DNA from 2 places in the Kurthia sp. YJT4 genome. Region 2 is predicted to be linked to the other one. Evidence: predicted binding sites of a transcription regulator. Region 2 holds the regulator's gene; the other holds the start of a gene.
What was found. The regulator Rex, encoded in region 2, represses fermentation and respiration genes when NADH is low (regulators of the CRP and FNR family bind a similar motif). The targets are predictions, from matches to a motif close to TTGTGAAATATTTCACAA.

Region 1 (6,057 bases), 1.5 Mb from region 2:
CTTGTAAAGCAAGTAGACTACTCACACCAAATAGACGTGGTTTACGGATACCAAAACGTAATAATTCGTTGCGTACATACGCTTTTACATCTTCTGCTTCTTCTTCATCTGCTGCTAAATCAATCGCATTTACGACGAAGAACATCTTATCTAGTTCGAAGGCATCTTTTACACGACCTAATTGAATTAAGAATTCACGGTCTGCTTTTGCAAAAGCATGGTTATAGTACGTAATGAATAGAATCGCATCTGCATTACGAATGTATTCAAATGCAACACCTGTATGACGCGCGTTAATTGAGTCTGCTCCTGGTGTATCAACTAATGTAACGCCTAGACGTGTTAATTCACAGTCGAAGTAGAAATCAATTGAATCTACGAAACAACTACGGTTTTCTTGTGCAACGAAGCGTTCAAATTCTTCACGCTCTGTACGAATCGTTGTGCCTAATGCATCTTTAAATTCTTCATAACTTTGTGCAAATGCACGTACAAATGATTTATGAACATGCAAACGCTCATCTGTTAATTCCACATCAAGCGCTTTTTGTGCTTTTGCATAGGCATCATCTAAAGATGTAACATGAACACCAATTGCACCGTAAGAAGCGACAATATCTTCAGTCATTTGTTCGACTGTTTTTAATTTTACATCTGCTGTTTCATGTGGGTGGTCTGGTGATACTGGACGAATCTTATTAATCGCTGCTGTTGTTGGGTTCGGTGATACAGGTAACACTTTTTGACCCATTAAAGCATTTGAGAAAGAAGATTTCCCTGCACTAAATGCACCAAATAAAGCAATCGTAAAGTCTTTTTCTTCTAAACGCGCGACTTTATTTTTCAAGTAGTTTGATACTTCTTGGAAACCAGCAATCGGTTCTACTGCATGTGCTGTTTTTAATGCTTTTTGAATTGCTTGATCCAATTGAACATTATACGTAGATTGTGATATATCGTCATCCACTTGTTCTTCTTCTTGTTTTTCTTCCACAGCAATCATAGATGGATCGAATACACGCATATGTTCACGCGCTTCTTTTTCCCCTTTAATCCAGCGCTCCATATAGCCATCTGCTTCTTTATTCAGTGTACGTACATCGACATTTTTCTGAACTTCAAAGTATTTTTGTTGTTCTTCAATATGAAGTACATCATTGATGATTGCTACTTTTTCAGTCATCGCTGCTTTTTTCTTTTTCAGAGGTTCTACTTTTACAAGAGATAATTCTTGAATATACGCCATTTTCTCGCGCTTCCAGTCATCTGTTGCACGTTTGAACCACATACGTGTAGCCGAAACAACACGATTTGCAAAGTTCAATAAGGCATCTCCTGCTACTGCATCAATGCGCATCTCATCTTCAATAACAGAGAATGGGATATCTAATTTGAATTCATCAATTTCAAGTGATAATTCATCTGTTAAAGCACCAACTTCTCTTAAAGAGCTCTTCATTAAGTTCAACATATGACCTGTAATTTGGTTTTGAACAACTGATTTATAGCGATCATATAGATCTTCACGTCTACGAGCGCGCTCTGCTTCCGTCTTTTTCGCCGCAAAGAACATACCTACTTTAAAGTCTTTTTGCATACATTCCGCATAGCTTGCTAAACGATCACGTAATTCAAATGGCATTAAGACAGCGTTTTCAAGTAATTCATCACGTTGATTATTGAAAGACATTTCCCATTTCTCAACTGAATATAACTCAAGTTGACGTTCTACAGATTGGTACTCATCTAAAATATCTAACTTACGTGCCCAATCATTTTGAGATAGTAAATCTTCATTGCTTTCCATAATACTTTGTTTATTTTGTTCTAAGAATTGTCCATGTTCATCATGCATTTGTGCTAATGTATTTTCGGCATTTTCTATTAATTGCTCTTGCCAACCATCCATACTGTTCATAACAATTTCTTTTACATGGTCAAAATCGTTATAAGCTAAATCTTTCGCTTTTAATGATGTAAAGAAAATACCTTTTGGATAAACACCCCAGTTTGCAAATGAATCTGCAACCGATTGTTTGAATTCTTCAAATGATAATTCTTGTTCTTTATGTTTATCTACTTGGTTCACGATTAAATACACATTCGGATTATGCTTCATTAATGTTTTCGTAAATTGGAAGTTCAATTCTGATTGCACATGATTATAATCCATCACGTAAAAAACAATATCCGCTAAGTGAAGTGCTGATTCTGTTGACATACGGTGTGCATCATCTGTTGAATCGACTCCAGGTGTATCCATCACTGTAACACCCATCGGTAATACAGACTGGCTATGTCCAATCTCGATTTGTGATACTAACGCACCATTCTTTGCAAATTCTTTTACAGTTTTAATATCATAATCTGAGTTAAAGCGAACAGGATCTTCTCCTACTAAATAAGCAATTGCATAATCTTCTTCTGACTTATGCACTTTAACTACATTAGCACTTGTCGGAATTGGGCTAGACGGTAGTAGTTGGTCACCTGTAAGCGCATTAATCATACTCGACTTACCAGCAGAAAAATGACCTGCAAAACCAATTGCATATTCTTTCTTAATTAACTTCTCAGCAAAAAGTTGTGTTTTTGCTAGTCGTTCATGGTCTTCGTTTTTTTTATAGACCATGTACTGTAACGCAGTTTTCTTCAATAATAATTGGATTTTTTCTTCAAAAACAGTCATGAAAGGCTCGATCTCCTTTTTCTATATGTAGTTACTCATCCCATTCTATCATGTGTCTGTAAAAGGAAAAACAAAAATTGCTCCAAATCAGAAGATTTTAGTTATTTATTTTTACGTTTCTTCTATGTTATTTTTTTACGTGAAAAAATTAAATTTATTTAAAAATATAAAAACCGAATAACTCTAAGTGAGCTATTCGGCAACAAAAGTATCATTTTATTTATTTCAAATGTGCGGTTGTTTCTGATAAAACGTATTTAACTGTGACACCACAAGCGACGATTGTCATTCCAACAAGTGCGAAAAGCATGATGACCGCTCCCTTTTTGATAATATAATTTTTTATTTTTAAATTCTAATTGTCATTGATTATCATTATCATAACGAGTTTTTTTTATTTTGTCAATCTAATTGAAATAGTTTCTCAATTAATTCTCTTATTGTATTCTTTAAACTAACGGTGTATCATAGATTAAAAGTCATGAAGAAAGGGGAGTATGTATGAGTATTTCGGCTCAATACCAAGTACTATTTAACGGCATCATTCACGCTTTCAAAGAAATTTCACCAAAGCAAGTTACAATTCAGTCTCCCTCTTCATTTACTGCACCTAATATGCATCTAGAATATAGTGTTTTGATCAATGTAATTGGTGATGTAAAAGCACGTATGATTATTGACAGCAATCACAATTCATTTCAAAAACTATGTGAGTCATTATATGGGTTTCAGATTGATGGCGAACTTTTAGAATCGTTCGTTGGAGAATTTGGAAATATGGTTGCTGGTAAATTATGTATTTATAGTGCTGAACATAATATTCAGTTAGACATTACTACCCCAACTGTCATGGTAAGTGAGACACATTTACCAATATCTACACAAACATTCACTTTGCCAATCTCAATGGAAGAGATTGGTCATGTAACAATGCTTTTATCTATTGAAGCTTCTTAAGTCTACATACATGAGAGCAATGAAATTTCATTTCCTTAAAAGGGCTTGTACATATTTTGTACAAGTCCTTTTGTCTTATTTTGTAGGTCTATTCTTTTATTTCGATAAACGAATTAACATTTTAATATTAATTATAATAAATATCTCTATTTTTTACATACTGAATTATTACGTTTTTCAAAACAATTTCACATTTACTTCACATTCTCTTATTTTGATGTGATAAAAATCACATCTATATTATGTCGTTTTGACTAAACTATGGATAAGCATACATAGAAAGGAGATTTTTATGCATAAAGAAAAAAACACATCCGATTCAAAATTAAAAGGAACTTTTTATCTCTCTATGACAGTCGGTATCATCATAATCATCATTTGGTTTGTATGCTTCGCTATTTTTATGAATCGTTTCTAACTAGAGGAGGTTTACACCCATGCATTTGCATAAGTATGAAAAATATTGGCTCGTGTTTGGTATTGGCTCATTAATTGTTTTTCTATTAATTACTGGTCTAATGGCATTAAATAATAGTCATGAAACACCTAATTCACAAAAAACAATTAATCCTGAAAAAGTGAGTGAAATCGCACCATTTAATAAGCCAGGTGTCCATAAAGTAGCAGGAAAGGATTGGGATTATGAAGTAGTGGTGGTAGCATCTGCCTTTTTATATGAACCATCGGAAATCAAAATTCCTGTGAATTCTAAAGTGAAGTTTATTGCGACCTCTAAAGATGTTGTGCATGGATTTGAAATTGCTAAAACAAATATTAATATGATGTTAGAGCCCGGACATATTTCTGAATATACAACTACCGTCAATAAAAAGGGCGAATTTTTAGTTGTTTGTAATGAATACTGTGGAATGGGACATGCTGAAATGCACGCAACATTAAAGGTGGTGGATTCCAAATGAAATCTTTAAAAATCGATTTACGCGATCGTAAGCTAGCACTCGCCTACCTTCTTTTCGCTTTTACTGCTTTATTAATTGGTGGGATTGCCGGTTTAATACAAGTATTCGTGAGAAGTGGCGCACTCGAACTTCCCTACTCTATTGGCTATTATCAAGTATTAACTGTACATGGCGTTCTTCTAGCACTTGTCTTTACAACCTTCTTCATTTTTGGTTTTCAAACAGCCGCTATGAGTCGTGTAACAGGAACATTTTCTTTTAAAGAAAGATGTTTAGGCTGGATTGGTTTCGGGGTAATGTCTACTGGGACAGTTATGGCTGCTACAATGGTTTTATTAAATGAGGCATCTGTACTTTATACATTTTATGCGCCACTACAAGCACATTGGATTTTTTATGCTGGACTTTCACTTGTCATGATTGGCTCTTGGATTACAGCATTTGCACAAGCCCGTCGTTACATACAATGGAAAAAAGAAAATCCAAAACAGATTACACCGCTACTCAGCTTTATGGTCGTATGTAACAATTTAATGTGGTTTATTGCTACAATTGGTGTCACAACTGAATTATTGGTTCAATTACTTCCATGGTCACTTGGTTGGGTGGAACGTGTAGATGTGTTATTATCACGTACACTTTTCTGGTCATTTGGTCATGCACTTGTATATTTTTGGCTCTTACCTGCCTACATGGTTTGGTATATCGCCGTGCCAAAAATCATCGGTGGAAAGATTTTTTCGGATGCACTTGCCAGACTTTCGTTCATCTTATTCGTATTGTTTTCTGTACCGGTTGGCTTACACCATCAATTAACTGAACCTGGTATCGGTGGTTCATGGAAGTTTTTACAAGTTATTTTAACGATGATGGTTGTCATTCCCTCTTTACTTACTGCTTTTTCACTATTCGCTACATTTGAACTGCGTGGTCGTGAGTTAGGGAGTAAAGGACTCTTTGGATGGTTAAAAAAGTTACCTTGGTCGGACGCTCGTTTCTTAGCACCTTTTATCGGTATGCTTGCCTTTATTCCGGGCGGTGCTGGAGGAATTGTTAATGCATCTTATCAAATGAACCAATTAATTCATAATACCATTTGGGTGACAGGGCATTTTCATTTAACAATTGCTACAACGGTCACACTGACATTCTTTGGTGCCTCTTATTTCTTAATTCCACATTTAACAGGTCGACAATTAACAAAAAAAATAAACCGACTTGGTCTAATCCAAACGGTTTTATGGGCAATTGGTATGTTGATTATGTCAGGTTCGATGCATATTGTTGGTTTGCTTGGCGCACCAAGACGCTCTGCATTCTCAGAATATGGAGGTGCTGAAATTGCACAAACATGGATTGGCTACCAAATCGCACAAGCTGTTGGTGGAACTATTCTATTTATTGCCATTTTATTATTTATGTATATACTTGTTCAAATGCTTTTCTTTGCACCGAAAGGTTTTGAGCCATTCCCAGTAGCAGAAGTTGCTG
Region 2 (6,057 bases):
ATGTTCTAATAACCTCCTAATTTCTATGCGTCAATATTTTTTGTTGGCACTCTTATACAATGAGTGCTAACTTATAGTCTTAATAATAAGCACTCTCGATTTTTTTTGCAAGTCATAACATTTATTTTTTTATAAAAAGATGACCGATTTACATTTTCTTTTTGCTTCAACTTATTGGTAGAATAGAGATACGAATATTTCCGGAAAGGATTTGCTTATGAAAACTAAAAAAACACCACTCTATATATTAATTACATATATACTCATGCAACTATCACCTATCATCTTTTTAAAGCCGATTGCTTCTATTATCCAATGGCTAGAACCAGGTATCACTAATGATGAACTGTCCGCACAAGCACGCGGTTGGACCATCTTCTTCACGTTCTTTCTCGGTACACTTGTAACGATTTTCTTCATCTTACGTGACAAAAACTTTTTCAAAAATGCTTTTGTCGGTGGCAAGCGCTATTCTACTATGGGAGCGATTGGCTGGGGCGTTTTAGGATTCTTCATGATTTTAATTGGCCAATCACTTGCTGGTTTAATCGAAACGTCACTTGGTATTACACCTGGTTCTGAAAATACAGCACAACTTTCTGCAATGGCTAAAGCAGCCCCTATTGCAATCATCAGTATTGTATTCTTTGGACCATTCCTTGAAGAAGTCGTATTCCGTCGCGTCATCTTCGCATCGTTAAACCAAACAACGAACTTTTTCATCGCAGCGAGTGTCAGCGCCGTTGTATTCGCAATCGTGCATATGGATTTTTCACATATCATCATCTACGCAACTGTTGGGTTCATCACTGCTTTTCTGTATAACAAAACAAAACGACTGCTCACAACGATTATTGCACATACGATGTTGAATGGTTTTGTTATCATCATGAATCTCAATTTAGACAAAATACAAAAATACCTCGAAACGCTACAATCTATGCAATAAAAAGAGCCTCTTTTTTTAGCGTTCGCAACAAAAAACTGGAATCGCACAACAGTACGATTCCAGTTTTTCTTTTATATTATGCAGCTAGCTCCATTTCTCGCTGCTGCTCTGCTTTCAAATAACTTCTATAACCTATACGCGAAATCATGATACTGATTTCGTATAAAATGCATAATGGTAATGTGACAATCATATGTGACACGATATCTGGAGGTGCGATGACTGCTGCTACACAGAGTAGCGCAAAGTATGCGTACTTCCTTACTTTTGACATGCCCATTGGCGTAATGATTCCGAGACGCGTCAAAAATAACATAATGATTGGCAACTGAAAAATCAATCCAAATGGCAATGTAATTTGCATTAAAAATTGGAAGTATTCATAGATTCCAATGGTCTGTTCAACATCCATTTCTCCTGCTAACCCCATCATCCACTTCAACATATACGGACGTAACACTAAATACGAAAATACAACCCCTACAATGAACAATAGGAATGCGTACGGAATATAGCGTAATGTCGCTTTGCGCTCTTTTTCATAAAGTCCTGGGCTCACAAAACCCCATAACTGAAATAGAATAATCGGTGATGTCATAACAAGCGATAAAATAAAGATAACTTGTATGTAAACCTTCACTGGATCGGTAACACGAAAAGCATGCAATTGAAGCGATTTTGCTTCTTCAGTATGTTGTAAAAATTGTATGAGTGGTTGTGCTAAAAAGAAACTTCCAATAATCGCTAAAACAAAGAATCCTGCAACAATTAATAGCCTCTTTCGAAGTTCCTCTATATGTTCAACGACTGTTAGTTCTTCTTGTTCCATCAGATGAACACCCTACTTCGTCTCTTCGATTTTTTCGACAGCTTTTACTTCATTTGCGCTGTTTGTTTCAACTGTTTTTTGTTTTGTACTTTCAAAATCTTCGTCTGTTAAACCTTTTGTTGCAGATTTAAACTCACGGAGTGTAGAACCCATCGCTCTTCCTAGTTCAGGAAGTTTTTTGGGACCAAAAATAATGACAGCAACACCTGCAATAATCGCAATACTAGCTGGACCTACCATTACACACACCTCCTCAATTTGATAACTACATTCTACTCCACACTTCGTCATTTGTATATTATTCTTTCGGTCTACAAAACTGAATATTTAAGACTATTCTTCCACATTTCGAATAAAGTAACTAAGCGTTTGCAATTCAATCGATAAATCAATTGTATGAACGCGGAATGTCTCAGGTACTTGCAGACGAACCGGTGTAAAATTCAACACACCTTTCGCACCCATCTGAATTAATCGGTCTGTCATAAACTGTGCTGAACGTGCTGGTACAGTTAAAATAGGTAGTTCTGCTTTGAATTCTTCAAACTTCTCTTCCATCACATCTGGATGGAAAACAGGTACACCATTTACAAGCTGCCCTTCCATTGGATAGTTCGTATCGAATGCTACAACAATTTTCATATTATGGTTCTTTTGAAAATTATACTTCAGTAAGGCATGACCTAAGTTACCAATACCGATTACTGCTACATTCATACGTTGATCTTGATCAAGGACGCCTCTAAAGAACACAAGTAATTTTTGTACATCATATCCGTACCCTTTTTTACCGAGTGGTCCGAAATATGAAAAGTCACGACGAATCGTCGCTGAATCAATTTGCATGGCCTCACTTAACTCTTTTGATGAAATTCTATTCTTTCCTGCATCCGCAAAATTTTGGATGAAGCGATAATACAGCGGAAGTCTTTTCGTTGTGGCCTGCGGTATCCTATAATTCTCTTTCAAACATGTTTCCTCCTACGAATCTGGTTATACAATTTAGATAGATGACCATTGCACCAATGACAGCATTTCGTTACACTTAAGATTGAACTGAGGTGTCGAAAGTGATTGTATTACAAGTCAATCAATTATATAAATCATATATTGCAGATGAAATTTTAAGTGGCGTTAAACTCGAAGTTCAACATCGGGATCGCGTCGCACTTGTTGGCCGAAACGGCGCAGGTAAATCTACTCTTTTAAAAATTATAGCAGGTCAACTCTCATATGACTCTGGTGAGATTATTATGCCAAAAGGAATTAAACTTGGCTACTTAGACCAACATGCTGGTCTAGAATCTGATTTATCCATTTGGGATGAGATGATGACCGTATTTGAACCATTAAAACAACTTGAACAACAAATTCGTTCACTTGAGTTGCAGATGGCTGAACCTACGATTTATGAAAATGCAGAACGTTATCAAAAAATCACAGCTGAATATGACCAGCTACAACATGATTTTAAAGAACGTGGCGGCTTCCAATACGAAGCGGATACACGCTCTGTTCTACATGGTATGCAGTTTTATCCTGATTCCTATGAACAGTCTATATCTTCATTATCTGGTGGTCAACGTACAAGACTGGCTCTAGCAAAATTACTTTTAACAAAACCTGAATTACTCATTCTGGATGAGCCGACCAACCACCTGGATATCGAGACATTAAACTGGCTTGAAAACTACCTGAAAAACTACGACGGCGCTATCCTTATCGTATCACATGACCGCTATTTCTTGGACCAAGTTGTGTCTATTGTTTATGAAGTTTCTCGTCATCATGTCACAAAGTTCACAGGTAACTATTCAAGTTACTTAGATCAAAAAGCAAAGAACTATGAACGCGACCTAAAACTTTATGAAAAACAAATGGACGAAAAGGCAAAACTCGAAACATTCGTCCAAAAGAACTTAGCGCGTGCATCGACTACGAAGATGGCACAATCTCGTCGAAAAGTTTTAGAGAAAACCGAGTGGATGGATTCTCCTGATGGCGATGAAAAATCAGCTACTTTTACATTCGATATCGAAAAGCAAAGTGGTAATGACGTGTTATCCATTGATGACCTCACAATCGGTTATGGACAAACGCCAATTTCTGAACATATTAACATGCGTGCCTATCGAAAAGACCGTATCGCCCTTGTTGGTCCAAACGGTGTCGGAAAATCTACACTATTAAAAACAATTATAAAAGATTTACCTGCTCTGTCAGGTGATATTCGTTATGGTACGAATGTGCAACTCGGTTATTACGATCAGGATTTAGCAAAACTTTCTACGAATCGTACCGTACTACGTGAGATTTGGGATGAGTGGCCACTAATGAATGAAAAAGATGTTCGTACTGTTCTTGGTCGTTTCCTTTTCTCAGGAGAAGACGTCGATAAAATCGTACACGATCTATCAGGTGGCGAAAAAGCACGTTTAACGCTCGCGAAACTCATGCTTGAGAAAAATAATGTACTGATTTTAGATGAGCCGACCAACCATCTTGATTTAGATAGTAAAGAGGTGTTGGAAAATGCACTAATTGATTTCCCGGGCACGCTCATCTTCGTATCACATGACCGTTACTTCATCAATCGCATTGCAACAAAAGTTGTCGAGCTATCGAATGAGGGTTCTTTTGAATACTTAGGTGATTATGATTACTATGTAGAGAAAAAAGAAGAGTTAGCTGAAATCGCAGCTGAAAAAGAAGCTGCTCTTATAAAAACAAAGCCAATCATTCAAAAGGAAGTACCTACATCGAATCAAGCCATCGACAAAGAAACGAAGAAAAAAGAACGTAAAATTCAACGTCAAATTGAAGATATTGAACAGATTATGAGCGACCTTGAAACAACCATTGCAAAACTAGAAGAAGAACTATGTAATCCTGATGTATTTTCAAATCATGAAAAAGCATTAATCATTCAAACACAATTAGATGAAGAAAAAGTAAAGCATGAAGAATATGAATTACAGTGGCTCGCTTTACAAGAAGAATTAGAGCAATTATAAATAAAAAGAAGGTGTCTTTTCCAAATGGAAACTTGATACCTTCTTTATTTTTTATTACAATAATATCTTGTGACGAATCTAGATTTTTGCGCTGATTGCTTTTCTAACAAAGCAACTACATACTACCTACAATTTCCATTTATCCACTGAAATTGTGTATAACTTGTAAAAATCTCCACAAAGTTATACACAGGTAAGGTGCTTATATAATCGGAATCCACAGCACTTGTCCACATTACCCACAGAATTTTCTGAATTTATCCACAAATAACTGTGTAAAACTCAAGTGATTTACAAATTCTTCTTCTCACATTTACACACCATTAAAAAAGCGATTTTCCCATTTCTCATGAGAAAACCGCTACTATTTCATCATTATTTACGATTCCACGATACTAATTCCATACCTGGACGACCATTTAGGCTCCAGTCACTGCGGACACCGCTTTTAAACATTTCTGTACCTGCTGCTGCAATCATTGCGGCGTTATCTGTACATAATGGTAGTGGTGGTACATAGAATGGAATTCCTTCTTCTTTAAATACTTTTTCTAAAGAAGCACGTAACCCTTTATTCGCTGCGACACCACCTGCTGCAATGACTTGTTTGACTTGATATTCTTTTGCAGCACGCAACGTTTTAGCTGTTAATACCTCTACCACACTATCTTGGAAGCCTTTCGCCACATGATGTGGATTAACTTCTTCACCACGCTGAATTGCATTATGTTGATAGTTAATCACTGCTGATTTTAAACCACTAAAACTAAAATCATATGAGTCTGCTTCTAACCACACGCGCGGAAAATTAACAGCTCCATCACTTTCATGCGCCATCTGATCAATTTTCGGTCCACCTGGATATGAAATATTCAATACACGCGCTACCTTATCATAAGCTTCACCTGCTGCATCATCACGTGTTTCACCGATTAATTCGAATGAGCCATGTTCTTTCATCAATACAAGCTCAGTATGACCACCTGATACAACTAAAGCTAGTAATGGGAATTCCATCGGCTGTACAAGGTGATTCGCATAGATATGACCTGCGATATGATGTGTACCGATTAATGGCAACTGATGTGCAAACGCAAAAGCTTTCGCTGCATTAATGCCAATGAGTAATGCGCCTACAAGCCCTGGACCTTCTGTTACACATACCGCATCTAAGTCTGATGGCTGTACACCTGCTTTGGTTAATGCTTCTTCAATCACTAGCGTCACATTTTCAACATGGTGACGAGAAGCAATCTCTGGTACAA

Region 1: a site for Rex is predicted at 3,864-3,881, ahead of QN089_RS04870 (cytochrome c oxidase subunit II). Genes of this name have one in related genera too.

What each region holds. Positions count from the first base shown of each region.
Region 1 is NZ_CP126689.1:1,017,195-1,023,251, reverse strand. Features, by position in the region: gene QN089_RS04880 (dynamin family protein) at 1-2,689, opposite strand, end outside; gene QN089_RS04875 (chemotaxis protein CheX) at 3,191-3,646, shown strand; gene QN089_RS04870 (cytochrome c oxidase subunit II) at 4,084-4,566, shown strand; gene QN089_RS04865 (b(o/a)3-type cytochrome-c oxidase subunit 1) at 4,563-6,057, shown strand, end outside.
Region 2 is NZ_CP126689.1:2,669,261-2,675,317, forward strand. Features, by position in the region: gene groES (co-chaperone GroES) at 1-2, opposite strand, end outside; gene QN089_RS13220 (CPBP family intramembrane glutamic endopeptidase) at 218-949, shown strand; gene tatC (twin-arginine translocase subunit TatC) at 1,026-1,778, opposite strand; gene QN089_RS13230 (twin-arginine translocase TatA/TatE family subunit) at 1,791-2,018, opposite strand; gene QN089_RS13235 (redox-sensing transcriptional repressor Rex) at 2,112-2,747, opposite strand; gene QN089_RS13240 (ABC-F family ATP-binding cassette domain-containing protein) at 2,849-4,792, shown strand; gene tsaD (tRNA (adenosine(37)-N6)-threonylcarbamoyltransferase complex transferase subunit TsaD) at 5,168-6,057, opposite strand, start outside.